One region of the Micromonospora sp. WMMD1155 genome, then DNA from elsewhere that is predicted to be linked to it. Evidence: riboswitches for the same ligand, from Rfam matches in the RefSeq annotation. Region 1 holds a riboswitch; the other holds the start of a gene.
The links. A riboswitch is a leader RNA that binds a small molecule or an ion and turns the genes downstream of it on or off. The one in region 1 is predicted to bind S-adenosylmethionine.

Region 1 (7,096 bases):
GGACTTGCCGGACCCGGACGGGCCGATCACGCAGGCCGTCGCGCCGCGCGGCACGGTCAGGTCGACGCCGCGCAGCACCCGGTTCGGCCCGAAGGCGAGGTGCACGTCGCGGACGTCGAGGCTGACCGAGGTGGTGGTGTCGGTGGTCATCGCCGGTCTCCCTGAACGGTGGCGGGCAACGGGAGGTCGTCGTCCTCGTCGGTCGGCGCGGCGGCCGGCCGGCCGTGGCGCAGCCGCCTGTCGATCCAGTTGACGACGTGCGTCAGCGGTACCGTCAGCGCCAGGTAGAAGAGCCCGGCCAGGAGCAGCGCGGACTCGTTGCCGGTGGTGGCCGCGTAGTCCTGCCCGATCCGGAACAGCTCCCGTTGGCTGGCCACCAGGCCGAGGAAGTAGACCAGGCTGGAGTCCTTGATCAGCGCGATGAGCTGGTTGACCCAGGCCGGCAGGACCCGCCGGACGCCCTGCGGGATGATCACCAGCCGCATCGAGTCGCTCCAGGAGAAGCCGAGCGCGCGGGCGCCCTCCAACTGGGCGGCCTCCACCGATTGGATGCCGGAGCGGAAGATCTCCCCGATGTACGCGGCGGCGATCAGCGACAGCGCCAGGATCCCCAACGGGTAGGGGTCCGGACCCCAGACCTGCATGCCCAGCGGGGCCAGCCCGACGCCGATCAGCAGGATCGTCGCCGCGGCCGGCAGCCCCCGGAACACGTCGGTGTAGACGCGCGCCGGCCAGCGCAACCACCGGCTGCGGGAGATCCCGGCGACGGCCAGCAGCAGGCCCAGCACCGAGCCGAGCAGGGCGGCGGAGACCGCCAGGATCAGCGTGTTCGGTAACCCGACGGTCAGCATCTCGGGCAGCGCCTCGCGCATCGCGTCGAGGTCGAAGAACGTCTCCCAGAGGGTGCTCAACGGATCCATCGGTCGCCTCTCCTACCGTCCTGCTCGCTCGTCACCGCTCAGGAGGCGGCCGACGCCGACGGCGCGGCTGACGTGGCCGCCGACGGCGTGGCCGCGCCGCTGCCCGGCTTGAAGTCCGCCGGGATCGGGCGGCCCGGGTAGTACTGGGCCTGCAACCGGCTCCAGGTGCCGTCCGCGATGACCTCGTCGAGAGCCTTGTTCAGCGCCTCGCGCAGCTCGTCGCCGCCCTTCGCGACGGCGTACGCGGTCGGTGCCGGGCTGAGCTGCTTGGCCGCCACGGTGATCTTGCCGTTGCTGTCGGCGGCCGACTTCTCGCCGATCTCCGCCGGGGCGATCCACGCGTCGGCGGTGCCGGCCTTGAGCTGGTTGATCGCGCCGTTGTAGTCCGGCACCCGCACCGGGTCGAGCTGCTTGCCGGTGGCGTAGTCGTCCTGCACGGTGCCCTGCACCACCACGACCCGCTTGCCGGCGAGCTGGTCGAAGCCGGTGATCGGCGAGCCCGCCGGGACGTCCAGACCGAAGTAACCGAAGTCGTAGCCGTTGCCGAAGTCGACGGTCTTCTTCCGTGCCTCGGTGATGGTGATCGAGGAGCTGCCGACGTCGAACTTGTGGTTGTTGACCTGGGAGAGCAACGCCGAGAAGTCGGTGCCGACGAACTCGACGCGGAGGCCGAGCTTGCCGGCCACGGCGGTCAGTAGGTCGTTGTCGAAGCCGGTGAACCTGCCGTCCTTGAGGTACACGTTCGGCGGGGCGTCGGTGAGCGTGCCGGCCCGCAGCACGCCCGGCTGCGCCAGGCCGTACGGGTTGGCGCCGCTGTCGGACGAGCTGTCGCCGCCGCAGGCGGTGAGCGCGGTGGCGGCCAGGACGGCGGCTGCGCCCAGGGCGGTGGCACGGGTCAGGGCAGGAAGAAGTCGCACGGGTGTCTCCGAGAAGGTCGCGTACCGGCACGCACGGGATGTGCGTCGCCGGCGGTGCGCCCGATGGGCGTACCGGTGAGGGAGGTTCGGGAAGAGGGCTGCGCTAGTGCGTGCTGCCGCGACGACACGCGGCGCTGCACATTCGCATCATGTCCACGTGCCGTCGCCGGATCAGTGCCGGCGAGGGACGACCGACGCGGACGTCCGCGATGCCGGTCGGCGGGGCGGTGCTGAGGATGCGCATGGTTCTCCCGGGTCTGTGCTGACCTGGGTGCCAGGCCACGCTTGCACCGACGTCCTGTCGATGCCTGGTCTTCACCCGGGGCACCCCACCGCGGAGGAGGGTTGCCGGCCAGCGAGCCGGGGCTTCGCGCTGGCGCTCATGACCTGCGCCGAGGCTAGCAGCAGGCACGGGTGGGTCGTCCAGTCGTTATGACCACGCTCACCAGGGGAGACGGGTGGCCGGCACTCCGGTCAGCCGGCGTGCACGTGTGGCCGTCGGCGCGGATCGGGCTCGTGACGGCGCAGGATCTCCCGGGTGACGGAGGCGATCTCACCCTGCCCGAACGCCAGGTAGCGCAGGACGTTGCGGCCCGGGCCGCCCTCGGTCCACTCGAAGTAGATGTGGGGGCGCCGACCGGTCCGGTCCCGGATCTCCAGCAGCAGGGCGGCGAGCGCGTTGGGCACCGCGGAGCTGGTCACACTGAGCACCGAGTGGTGGCCGCCGACCAGGCGGCCGGTCACCACCAATTCGGTTTCGAAGTCCGACGGGTCGGTGACCCGCACCTCCACGAAGAGCACGTCGCCGGCGTCGGGGAAGTCGTTGTCCGCCATGGTCTGCGCCAGCTTGGCCTGGTACTCCGCCTCGTCCCGACCGTCCGGCTCGTGGGCGATGAGGCGGATCCGTCGTCCGTCACGCTCGCTGATCATCCGGGTCGCCACCGGGTCCAGCTCGACGCGGTCGACCCGCAGCTCGAAGGCGCGGGACAACCGGGAGAGCAGCGAGACCACGATGATCCCGCCGATGAAACAGGCCGCGATCTTGACGCCGTCGGGGCGTTCCACCACGTTCGCCAGCGTGGTGTAGACGAAGATCACCGCGATGGTGCCGAACGCGATCGTGCGGCCGCGCTGCCGGTGCCGCACCGCCGCGAGGGTCACGGCCGTCGCCGCCGAGGTGATCAACACCAGAACCCCTGTCGCGTACGCGCCACCCTGCGCGTCCACGCTGGCTTCGAAGACGACCGTGATCAGGAACGCCACCGCGGTGAAGACCAGCACCAGCGGCCGGACCGCCCGCGCCCAGGTCGGCGCCATGCCGTAGCGGGGCAGATAGCGGGGTACGAGGTTGAGCAGCCCGGCCATCGCCGACGCCCCGGCGAACCAGAGGATCCCGATGGTGGACAGGTCGTAGACGGTGCCGAACACCTCCCCGAGATGCGCGTGCGCCAGGTAGGCCAGTGCCCGGCCGTTCGCCGGCCCGCCGGGCTGGAACGCCTCCGGTGGGATCAGGATCGTGGTCGTCACGCTGCTGGTGATCAGGAAGACGCTCATGATCACGGCGGCGGTGGTGAGCAGGCGGCGAGCGCCACGGATGCGGCCCAGCGGTCGCGCCTCGGTGTCCCGCGGGTCGCCCCGCACGCTCGGCATCACGGCCACCCCGGTCTCGAAGCCGGAGAGACCCAGCGCCAACTTCGGGAAGACCAACAACGACAACGCGACCACCATCCACGGATCGCCGTGGCCGGTGGTCAACGCGGTGGTCCAGTCCTCGACCGCGCTCGGGTGCGTCACCACCCGCCACAGCGCGTCGGCGACCACCACCGCGTTCAGCGTCAGGTAGACCGCGACCAGGACGACGGCGATCCCGATGGCCTCGGTGAATCCCTTGAGGAACACCGCGCCCAGCAGTGCCACGAGCAGCAGCGTGAGCAGCACCTCGTGCCCCTTGAGCGCGCTCGGCCAGAACGGGTTCTCGTCGATGTGCGCGGTCGCGTCGGCGGCCGAGAGGGTGATGGTGATGATGAAGTCGGTGGCCGCGAAGCCGAGCAGCACCAGCACCAGCAGTTTGCCCGGCCAGTAGCTCAGCAGGCGTACCAGCATCGCGATGGAACCCTCACCGTGTGGGCTCTCCGCCGCCACCCGTCGGTAGACCGGCAGCGCGCCCAGCAGGGTCACCAGCACCAGCACCAGGGTCGCCACCGGCGAGAGCGCCCCGGCGGCGAGGGCCGCGATGCCCGGCTGGTAGCCCAACGTCGAGAAGTAGTCGACACCGGTCAGGCACATCACCTTCCACCAGGGGTGGTGCCGGTGCTCCGGTGGACGCCCGTGCGGCCCCGGGTGCTGCACGGGTTCCTCCGCGCCGGCACGCAGCAGCCACTCCCGCAGCCGGCCCGCGCGTCCGTCGACCTCCACCGGCGCGCCCCCGTCATACCGCCCCTGGTCACCGTGAGTATCCGCCCTGGGCGACGCGCCCGTCCGCCGGTGCGCGGAACCCACCTCGCCCCACTGCGGGTTTCGCGCTCGGGACACCGGGGAAGCAGCGCCCCCGGGTTGGCGGGAGTGTGCCGGACCGGGCCTCACTGGGGAGGGGACAGGGGCATGGTCGGTGGCCGTCGCTTCCGCCCGGGTGGTGGCTTCGGTCGCCAACTCGACGAGTACGAGACCACTGTCGGCGTGCCACCGTCCACGGAGCCGCCCGCTCCGCCCGCCGGTGGCCTGGTGGACAGCGCCGTCTACCTCCACGGGCACCGGTTCGCCTCGCCGTCCGGCCTGGCCGAGACGTACCGCTGCCTACAGGAGCAGGACGGCGCGATGGCCTGGATCGGGCTGTACCGGCCCGACATCGAGCAGATCACCTCGCTGGCGCGGGAGTTCCGGCTGCACGACCTGGCGGTCGAGGACGCGATCAACGCCCACCAGCGGCCCAAGCTGGAACGCTACGGCGAGACGCTGTTCGTGGTGCTACGCGCCGCCCGCTACGACGACCTTCGGGAGGAGGTCGAGTTCTCCGAGTTGCACCTGTTCATCGGGCCGGGTTTCGTGATCACCGTCCGGCACGGTGAGGCACCGGATCTGGCCGCGGTGCGGCGGCGCATGGAGGTCGAGGCGCAGATGCTCGCCCGGGGCCCCGACGCGGTCCTGTACGCGATCCTCGACCAGGTCGTCGACGGGTACGCGCCGGTCGTGGCCGGGCTGGAGAACGACATCGACGAGATCGAGACCCAGGTGTTCGGCGGCGACCCGAACGCGAGCCGGCGCATCTACGGTCTGAGCCGGGAGGTGATCCAGTTTCAGCGCGCCGCGCGACCCCTGCTCGCGGTGCTCGACGCGCTGGCCGACGGCGCGGGCGGTGCCGACACGGACGAGGAGCTGCGCCGCTATCTGCGGGACGTGACCGACCACCTGACCCAGGTGGTGGAACGCGTCGACGGGTTTCGGCACCTGTTGCAGAACATCCTCACCGTCAACGCCACACTCGTCTCGCAGCAGCAGAACGAGGAGATGCGGAGCCTCACGGCGGCCAGTTACGCGCAGAACGAGGAGCTGAAGAAGGTCTCGTCCTGGGCGGCGATCCTGTTCGCTCCCACGCTCATCGGCACCGTGTACGGAATGAACTTCGTCCACATGCCGGAGTTGCACTGGCGCTTCGGTTACCTGTTCGCGCTGCTGTTGATGCTGCTGGTCTGCGGGACCCTCTATCTGATCTTCAAGCGGCGCGGCTGGCTGTGAGCCGCCCGGCGGGGATCACTCGATGCCGCGCAGGATGTGCCGCTCGTCCTCGATGTCGTCGTCGCCGGCGCTGATCCGGCCGAGCAGGACGGCGGCGGCCCAGATGGTCAGGGGCGTGGCCGCCCCGGTCAGGCCGCCGGCGGTCCGGTCGTCCCGGGTCTGGCTCCGCTCCGCTCGCGGTGGCCTGCGCTGAGCCTGCATAGGCACTGCCCCTCTCGTGGAGGCCGCCGAGGGCGGCGCGGCGGGAGCCCCGCGCCACAGGCCGGGCGAACCACGCTCGGCAGGACGGCATCTACGTCGAACCATCCCACGTCAGAGCGCATAATCACCGCTTGTTTTCAGTTTCCCGACTGACGCCCGCCAAACCGGACATTTCCGCAAAGCGTCAGGGGAGCGGGTGGGCGATGCCCCGCGCGTGGTCGGTGAGGGCCGCCCCGACCACTGTCGCGCTCAGCGGCAACACCTCCAGGCAGCGGCGCACCGCGGCGGCCATCAGCGCGTTCGGCACCCGCATGGAGAGCGTGCAGTGCGGCACCCAGCGGCCCGGCTGGTAGTGCTCGGTCAACGGGATGCCGGCGGCGGTGAGCCGGTCGTGGACCGTGCGGTGGTGGGCCAGTAGCTCCGGGGTGGGCGTCGGGCCGAGCCAGAGCACCCGACCGACGAACTGGCCGGCGTGCTGGAATTCGAGCCGTAGGGGAGCGGCCACCACCGTGCCGTGCAGGGCCGCGGCGACCGCCTCCGGATCGAAGCGGGGCGCCACCGCCAACGAGACGTGCGGACGGTGACGTTGCTCCAGCAGTGAGCGCATGCTCTGCACGCCCTCGGTCTCCAGCGCGTCCCACAGCACCCGGATCCGGCGGGTGGCGTCCGGGTCCAGGTACAACTCCACCGCCGCGACCATTCGATCACCGTACTGGCCGAGGTTTGGGCACCCGCCCTCGGCGGTACCTGACCGGAAACCGACCAGGAGGCGTGCCCGGTGGACGTGAGTGATCTGTTGACCGAAACCTACGACCGGCTGCCCGACCTCGTCCGCGCGGCGGTGGACGGCCTCAGCCCGGAGCATCTGCGCCACCAACCGGCAGGGGGCCACAACTCGATCGGCTGGCTGGTCTGGCACCTCACCCGGGTGCAGGACCATCACGTCGCCGAGCTGCTCGACGCCGAGCAGATCTGGGTGAGTGGCGACTGGGCCGGACGGTTCGGCCTCACCGCCGACCCCGACGACACCGGCTACGGGCATTCACCCGCGCAGGTCGCGGCGGTACGGCCGGAGAGCGCGCAGGCGTTGATCGACTACTACGGGGCGGTCGCGTCGCGTACCGGAGAGTTCCTGGCCGGTCTGCGCCCGGCGGACCTGGACCGCGTCGTGGACGAGGCGTGGGACCCGCCGGTGACCCTCGGCGTCCGGCTGGTCAGCGTCGCCGAGGACGACCTGCAACACGTGGGTCAGGCCGCCTACCTGCGCGGACTGCTCGAAACCGGTTGACCGGGCCGGCACCTCCCGTGGCTTCACCCGTTTCGGAT
Region 2 (7,096 bases), 690 kb from region 1:
AACCGGCTCACCGTCGTCCGGGAGTTGGCCTACGCCACGAAGCAGGCCGACCGGGGCAACCGGCTGGACCTGGCCCTGTTCCTCAACGGCATCCCGGTGGCCACCGCAGAGCTGAAGAACCCTCTGACCGGCTCAGGGGTCGAGCAAGCCAAGGAGCAGTACCGGACCGAGCGCGACCCCACCGAGCTGATCTTCTCCCGCCGCGTCATCGCCAACTTCGCCGTTGACCCGGACCTGGTCTTCGTCTCCACCCAGCTGCGCGGCAAGCCGACCCGGTTCCTGCCGTTCAACACCGGTTCGGAGGGCCCAGGTCGGCCGGGTGGCGAGGGTAACCCGCCGGCCACGGAGTACGGGAAGTACGCCACCTCCTACCTGTGGGAGGAGATCTGGCAGCGGGACAACTGGCTCGACCTGCTGGAGCGGTTCATTCACCTGCACAAAGAAAAGAGTGCGGACGGGCGTACCCGAAAGTCCTTGATCTTCCCCCGCTACCACCAGTGGCATGCCGTGAAGAAGCTGACGGCGCACGCCGCTCGGCACGGGGCGGGTCACAACTACCTGATCATGGCCTCGGCGGGGTCGGGGAAGTCGAACACGATCGCCTGGCTCAGCCACCGCCTGTCGTCCCTGCACGCGAACGGCGACGTGGCCAAGCTGGACCCGGACGCGGGGCGGGCCCGCCTGCAGCCTGGCTCGCCCGTCTTCGACAAGGTCATCATTATCACCGACCGGCGGAACCTCGACGCCCAGCTCCGCGCGACGGTTGGCAGCTTTGAGCAAACCGCCGGCCTGGTGGTGAAGATCGACGAGAATCACGGGTCGAAGTCCGAGCAGCTCGCCAGGGCGCTCTCCCGTGAGACGGGCAAGATCGTTACCGTCACGCTGCACACCTTCCCGGCGCTCGAGGAGTACCTCAAGCAGAACCCGACCGAGATCCAGGGCCGGCGGTTCGCGATCGTCATCGACGAGGCGCACTCGTCCCAGTCCGGTGATGCTGCCGCCTCGGTCCGCGCGGTGCTGCGCGACCTGGGCCTGGACGCCGACTCCGACGATCCGGGTGCGACCAGCGCGCCGGCCGCACCTGACGTCGAGGCTCAGCTCAAGGCCAACGCGCGCAAGCGGCAGCGGGCCGCGAACCTCTCCTACTTTGCGTTCACCGCCACCCCGAAGCACAAGACCCTAGAAGGTTTCGGCACGCTCGGTGAGGACGGAAAGTACCACCCGTTCCACACCTATTCGATGCGGCAGGCCATCGAGGAGAAGTTCATTCTCGACCCGCTGCGCAACTACGTCACCTACAACACCTACTGGAAGCTCGTCAACGGCAACCGCGACGAGCGGAAGGTCGACCCGGCCAAGGCGAATCCGCTGCTGGCCCGTTACGCGCTGACCCACGACTCGACCGTCGCCCAGCACGCGCAGGTGATCGTCGAGCACTTCCGCACGCACACCGCCGGGAGGCTTGGCGGGCGGGCGAAGGCGATGGTGGTCACCGCGGGCCGGCCGCAGGCCGTTCAGATGGCCCGGTCGATCAAGAAGTACATCGGCGATCTCGGCTATCCCGACCCGGGCGTCCTGGTGGCTTTCTCGGGCACACTCACCTACGACGGTGAGGAGACCACCGAGGCGAAGGAGAACGGCGGGCTCGCCGAGAGCGCCCTGCCGAAGGCTTTCGCTTACACGCGCGCTGACGACAAGTCCGCCCAGGCCGGCGGAGCCGGGCAGCCCGAGTACCGGATCCTGGTCGTGGCGGAGAAGTACCAGACCGGTTTCGACCAGCCGCTGCTCACCACGATGTACGTCAACAAGACGCTGACTGGCATCGCCGCCGTGCAGACTCTGTCCCGGCTCAACCGCACCGCCGACCGCAAGAGCCAGTCCGACCTGGCGGTGCTGGACTTCGTCAACGACGCCGAGGACATCAAGGAGTCCTTCCGCCCGTACTTCGAGGAAGCTGCCACCCTGCCCTCGGACCCCAACCTGCTCTACACCGCGCAGAGCAGGGTGATGTCTGTGCCGGTCCTCGTCGATGAGGAGATGCAGGCGTTCGCGGCTGCTTACCTGGCTGCTCAGCGGCAGGCCGCCGGCAACACGGCGAAGTGGGAGAAGCTCCACGCGGAGCTGTACCGGCATCTCGATCCTGCGGTGACCCGCTTCGCCGACCTGCTCAACGGCGACGACGAGGACGACCAGGAGACGGCCGAGACCTTCCGGGCCGACCTGAACGACTACGTCCGCAAGTACAGCTTCCTCTCCGGCATCGTCACCTACATCGACGCCGAACTGGAGCGTCTCTACCTCTACGGGCGGCACCTGCTCAATCGGCTGCCGCGCGGTGAGGACGGCGGCGTGGACATCGGCGAGGTCGACCTCAGCCATCTTCGGGTGGAGAAGACCGGTGAGCACGACGTGAGTCTCGTCCCCGAGGGGCCGGCCGACATGAAGGGCTTCGGCGATGGATCCGGCGGTGCCAAGGAGTCGGAGAAGTCGCTGCTGTCGGAACTCATCGACAGGTTCAACCAGAAGTACGGCACGGAGTTCACCGAGCAGGACGTCATCAAGCCCTTCAACGAGGCGCTAGCCGACCCGAAGGTGCGGCTGGCCGCCGTCGCCAACGACGAGGAGAACTTCGGCCACGTCTTCGACCCGGTCTTCGAGGACAAGATGATGGACCACTTCGACAGCACCGCCGACCTGGGGCGCAAGTACTTCGACCCGCAGCAGAACTTCCGCAGCTCGCTCAACCGCAGCGCCCGCAGCGCCGCCTGGCGGCTGATCCGCCGACAGGAGGGGGTCGTCGACGACGCGGTGGCCTGACCGGCCGGTGCCGTCGCGGCGCCAGCGTGACACGCCGCGGCGGCAACCCTGGACGGTGATCGGTTCGACCGCAACACTGACCATCTGGCTGGGACAGTCGCAGGGGTGGGGGCAACGTGCGGGCAGAGCCGATCGCCGGTCGATACGAACGGGTCGAGGAAGTCGGCTCGGGCGGCATGGGGCATGTCTGGCGCGGCTACGACAGCGTCCTCGACCGTGAGGTCGCCATCAAACTGATCCGCGTCGAGGCCGTGCAAACCTCGCAGCAGGCGGAAGAGTTCGCCAAGCGATTCCGCCGCGAGGCCCGCGTCACCGCACGCATCCAACACCATGGCGTGCCCCAGGTGTACGACGCGGTCCTCGATCGCTCATACGACCGGCTCTACCTGGTGATGGAGTTCGTTCGCGGCACCGCCCTGCGGGCCTTCATCGACCCACAGCGGCCGCTGCCGGTTACCTGGGCAGCCGCTATCGCCGCGCAGATCTGCACCGTCCTCTCCCACGCCCACGCCATCCCCGTCGTGCACCGCGACCTCAAACCCGACAACGTTCTGGTCACCTCGGATGGGGCGATCAAGCTCCTCGACTTCGGCATCGCCGCCATCCTGCGCACCGACGTCACCCGCCTCACCGCAACCGGCAGCGCCCTCGGCACCCACCACTACATGCCGCCCGAGCAGATCCAGAACGCACAGGTCACGCCGCAGAGCGACCTGTACGCCCTGGGCTGTGTCCTGCACGAACTCCTCGCCGGGCGACGCGTCTTCGCTGGCGGCAGCGACTTCGAACTGTGGCACCAGCACATCACCGAGCCGCCACCACCGCTACGGACGCTCCGCCACGACGTGCCCGCAGCGATCGAGGAACTGGTCCTCGATTTGCTGGCCAAGGCCCCAGAGGACCGGCCGGCGGACGCCTACGACGTCTACGAGCGGCTGCTGCCTTTCCTGCCCCTACCTGGATCGGCACTGCCCGCCTCCGAGCGCGCGAGCAGCACGATGCCCGACCCGACGCTGGTGTACCGCCGACCCAATGCGCCCCGCCGCCGACCCGCACCCGCTCCCGTGGTCCCGGCGCCGCGCATGTCGGCTGCCGATCCGGCGGCGATCCTGCGGACCGAGGTTCGAGACGCGATCAAGGCCGCCGTTACCCAATCCGATGAGCTGCTGGACGACGAGCGGTTCGCCCAAGCCGCGGATGTGCTCGAGAGCGTCATCGGCCCCGCCAGCGAGGCGCTCGGTGCTGAGAGTCCCCGCGTACTGGGCCTGCGATCACGGCGAGCCGCCATCCTTATCATCGGCGGGGACTTCCGGCGCGCACTGCCGGAGTTCGACGCCCTCGCCGCGGCGTACACCCGTACCGCTGGCCCCACCAGCGAGGACGCGTTGGAATGCCTCCGGCAGGCAGCCCACTGCCGGGCGGAACTCGGCCAGGCCACAACAGCCCTGCGCCAGTTCCGGCAGGTGCTGACGCACGTACGCGCCGCCTCCGGCGACGTTTCCCCCACGGCTCTCGACCTACGTTTCAACATCGGCATACTGCTGGTCTCCGAAGACAAGGCCGCCGAGGCCGCAGACGAGCTGCAACCGCTGCACGACGACCTCTGCGTCGTCTACGGCCCAGACCATGAGCTGACCCGGGAAGTCGCCGACCTGCTTGCCCGGCTCAGACTCGCCGCCGACGGATAGTTCCGCCACCGCCGTTGGCTCAAGTCTCCACCCGCGGAGTTGCTCCCGGCCTCGATGATCTCTATGCTTCCTGGGCGTCAAGAGTGGTCAGCGTCAAGCCTCCCGGCTTGCTGACCCGGCAACCGCGCCACCCGCGCACGGTGCCTCCGGGGGAAGACCAGGTCGACCGCAAGCTGCGGTACGGCAAGAGCGGGTGCCTCGTGGCACCGGAGAGCGAGTTCACCGTGCCGTTCGAAGAGCTGGACCTGACTGCTTTCGCGGTCTGCCTGACCTGCGGGCACCTCCGCGACGGCGCCCCACGCGAGCAGCGGTGCCGCTGCCAGCCGCGTACGCCGGAGTGGGAGCAGCAGTGGGAGGGGCAGGACATCCCCGGTGACCTCGACCTGTGTGTGTTGTGCGTGCGGGACACGGTGACCACCCGAACCCGGTGGTCGTGGCTGGCCTGCGAGACCTGCCGACACGTCTCGCAGGTGGTCGGCGAGCGGTACGGCCACCGCGCCGCACTGCCGCTGGGCCGACACTCGATCATGAACGGCGGCGTGATCCAGCCGCAGACGGCCACGACCACCAAGGTCGCCGCCACGCTGATGGCCTCCGCGCGGCGTGGTAACAAGCTGCGCGAGTGGCAGCAGGTGGAGTTCGCCCGGCTCGCCGAGCCACTACGCCTGACTGCTTCGAGCGTGCCGCTGGCCGAGTGGCAGCGGCACTCGCCGCCGTCGCTTGGAGCGAGCGTTGACGCCTTCGACCGCTACGGGGTCATGCCCGTACCCAACGACCTCAGCAGCCTCCGACAGGCCCAGAACGAATTCCTGTCCACTGCTCGTTGACCGCCAGTCCAGGCGGCTGCTGTTGGCGGTACCCGACATCGCCAACAGCGGCCGCGCTGGTCATCTTCCATCGACGGTCCGGTGATGACGGGCAGCTCGAATGCCGCGGCGTTCGATAGCATCCGGCCATGATGGACAGTGGCGGGCAGCGATGCCGGCGCCTGGTGGTCGAAGCATGACCATCGTTAGTGGTTGGCCGGCGCTGACCGTGGCATTGAGCGACAGAGCCTCTCCAGCGAGGTTGTTCATTCAGGGGCGGTTCGGCCGCTGGCAGGACCTGCAGGCCCGGTATCGGGAATCCGTGGGCTCCCTTGTCGTGCCTGGGAGCCAGGCGAACCCGGGCACCGTCGGCTCGGCCTTCGACTGGATGGTGCGCTTCATGGTGCATCCCAGACCGGATCTGCGCTTGGCAATGCTCGGCGCGCGCACTCCCCCACTCCGGCACGCGGTCCACGAACTGGCGCGCACGCTGAATTACTCCGGAAGCGGCGACAGCCTGGGGACCTCCCGGTTCACCGGGCCGGCCACGGGCAGCGAGGCCGACCATCAACTCGTTGCCCGGGCCTGCTGGGCGCTGGCGCTCCTCACCGACCTGCACCGGGTCGGTCCCACGCCCGGATCCCCGTTGATGGCCCTGGCCCCAAGGTCCATCACCGCCGAAAAGCTCCTTGAGCTCGCCCCACCCGCCGCCCTCGATGAGCTCCAGACCCTGCGTGCCTTCGCCAAACAGAGCCTCCTGCCGTCCCTGTCGACACGGCACGGCGCTTGGGCCGTCGGGCCGACCTTCACCGGATCATCGCTGATGAACGCCGACGCCGACCTGATCGCCGCAGGCCTGCTGCTCGAACTCAAGACGAGCCTCGGCAGCAAGCGCCGCGACGGGACACGGCGGCCATCGCTGGAAGCGCCGACCATCATGCAGCTGCTCGGCTACGTACTGCTGGACTTCCCTGACGAGTTCGCCATCGAGGCCGTCGGCGTCTACAACGCCCGCTACGCACATCTGACGACGTGGCGCCTACCGGAACTCCTGGCTGAGTTGGCGGGCCGGCCCGTTGATCTATGGGAGGAACGTGTGGCCTTCCGTCAGCTGCTCACCACGGGCGGTTAGGTTAGTCCTCGCGTCGGAGACCATCTATGCAGCCCTGGATGAGGGCGGACGCGTCGCGAAAGTCGAGGTCGAAGAACTCGCGGTCCTTACGCACGCGGTAGGGTGCCAGTCGATCGTGCAGCTCAGCCTCTACTGACGGAGCATCCGCGACCACCCACAAAGCGCGCACGCCATACGGGATAACGACGCCTGTCGCCCGGTTGATCTCCTTCACCCGCTCCTCGACGGTCCGCTCGGTGTAGCCAATCTTCAGCATCCGAGGCTGCTCGCGAGTCGACAGCACGTAGATGTAGCCGGCTCCTCGCGGTTCACGTGGTTGTTCTTCGACGAGTCCAGCGAGATGGACCTGCACGTTCGCGTCAGTCAGGAGCGTGAGCTGATTCGCAGCGGTGGCATCGTCGCCGTCATTGATGGCGGTCCGTAGGCGACTGAGCGCATCACCAACTTGTAGGCAGCGCTTACGTCCGGGGCGGCCCAGCTGTTGCCACACGGTGAACCAGTCCCACTGGTCCTGCTTGTGACAGCGCGAGTAGAACCCCTTGACTTCCGACAGGGCCTCCAGCAGTGGCGGGCTGGACTCAATCGGCCCGTTCTGGAGGTAGCTCAGCACGGCCGCTACCGACTGACGTCGTTTCTGCTGGACCTCGGGCTTG

Region 2: another riboswitch for S-adenosylmethionine. It lies ahead of O7617_RS33150 (hypothetical protein); the one in region 1 lies ahead of O7617_RS02600 (ABC transporter substrate-binding protein).

Annotation. Positions count from the first base shown of each region.
Region 1 covers NZ_CP120742.1:623,921-631,016, reverse strand. Annotated here, with positions in the region: gene O7617_RS02610 (amino acid ABC transporter ATP-binding protein) at 1-150, opposite strand, end outside; gene O7617_RS02605 (amino acid ABC transporter permease) at 147-920, opposite strand; gene O7617_RS02600 (ABC transporter substrate-binding protein) at 959-1,837, opposite strand; SAM riboswitch class IV at 2,114-2,225, opposite strand; gene O7617_RS02595 (amino acid transporter) at 2,312-4,252, opposite strand; gene corA (magnesium/cobalt transporter CorA) at 4,439-5,569, shown strand; gene O7617_RS02585 (hypothetical protein) at 5,585-5,770, opposite strand; gene O7617_RS02580 (2'-5' RNA ligase family protein) at 5,955-6,470, opposite strand; gene O7617_RS02575 (DUF664 domain-containing protein) at 6,549-7,058, shown strand.
Region 2 covers NZ_CP120742.1:7,282,512-7,289,607, forward strand. Annotated here, with positions in the region: gene O7617_RS33140 (type I restriction endonuclease) at 1-2,817, shown strand, start outside; gene O7617_RS33145 (serine/threonine-protein kinase) at 2,934-4,505, shown strand; SAM riboswitch class IV at 4,581-4,701, shown strand; gene O7617_RS33150 (hypothetical protein) at 4,706-5,332, shown strand; gene O7617_RS33155 (hypothetical protein) at 5,508-6,443, shown strand; gene O7617_RS33160 (GIY-YIG nuclease family protein) at 6,445-7,096, opposite strand, start outside.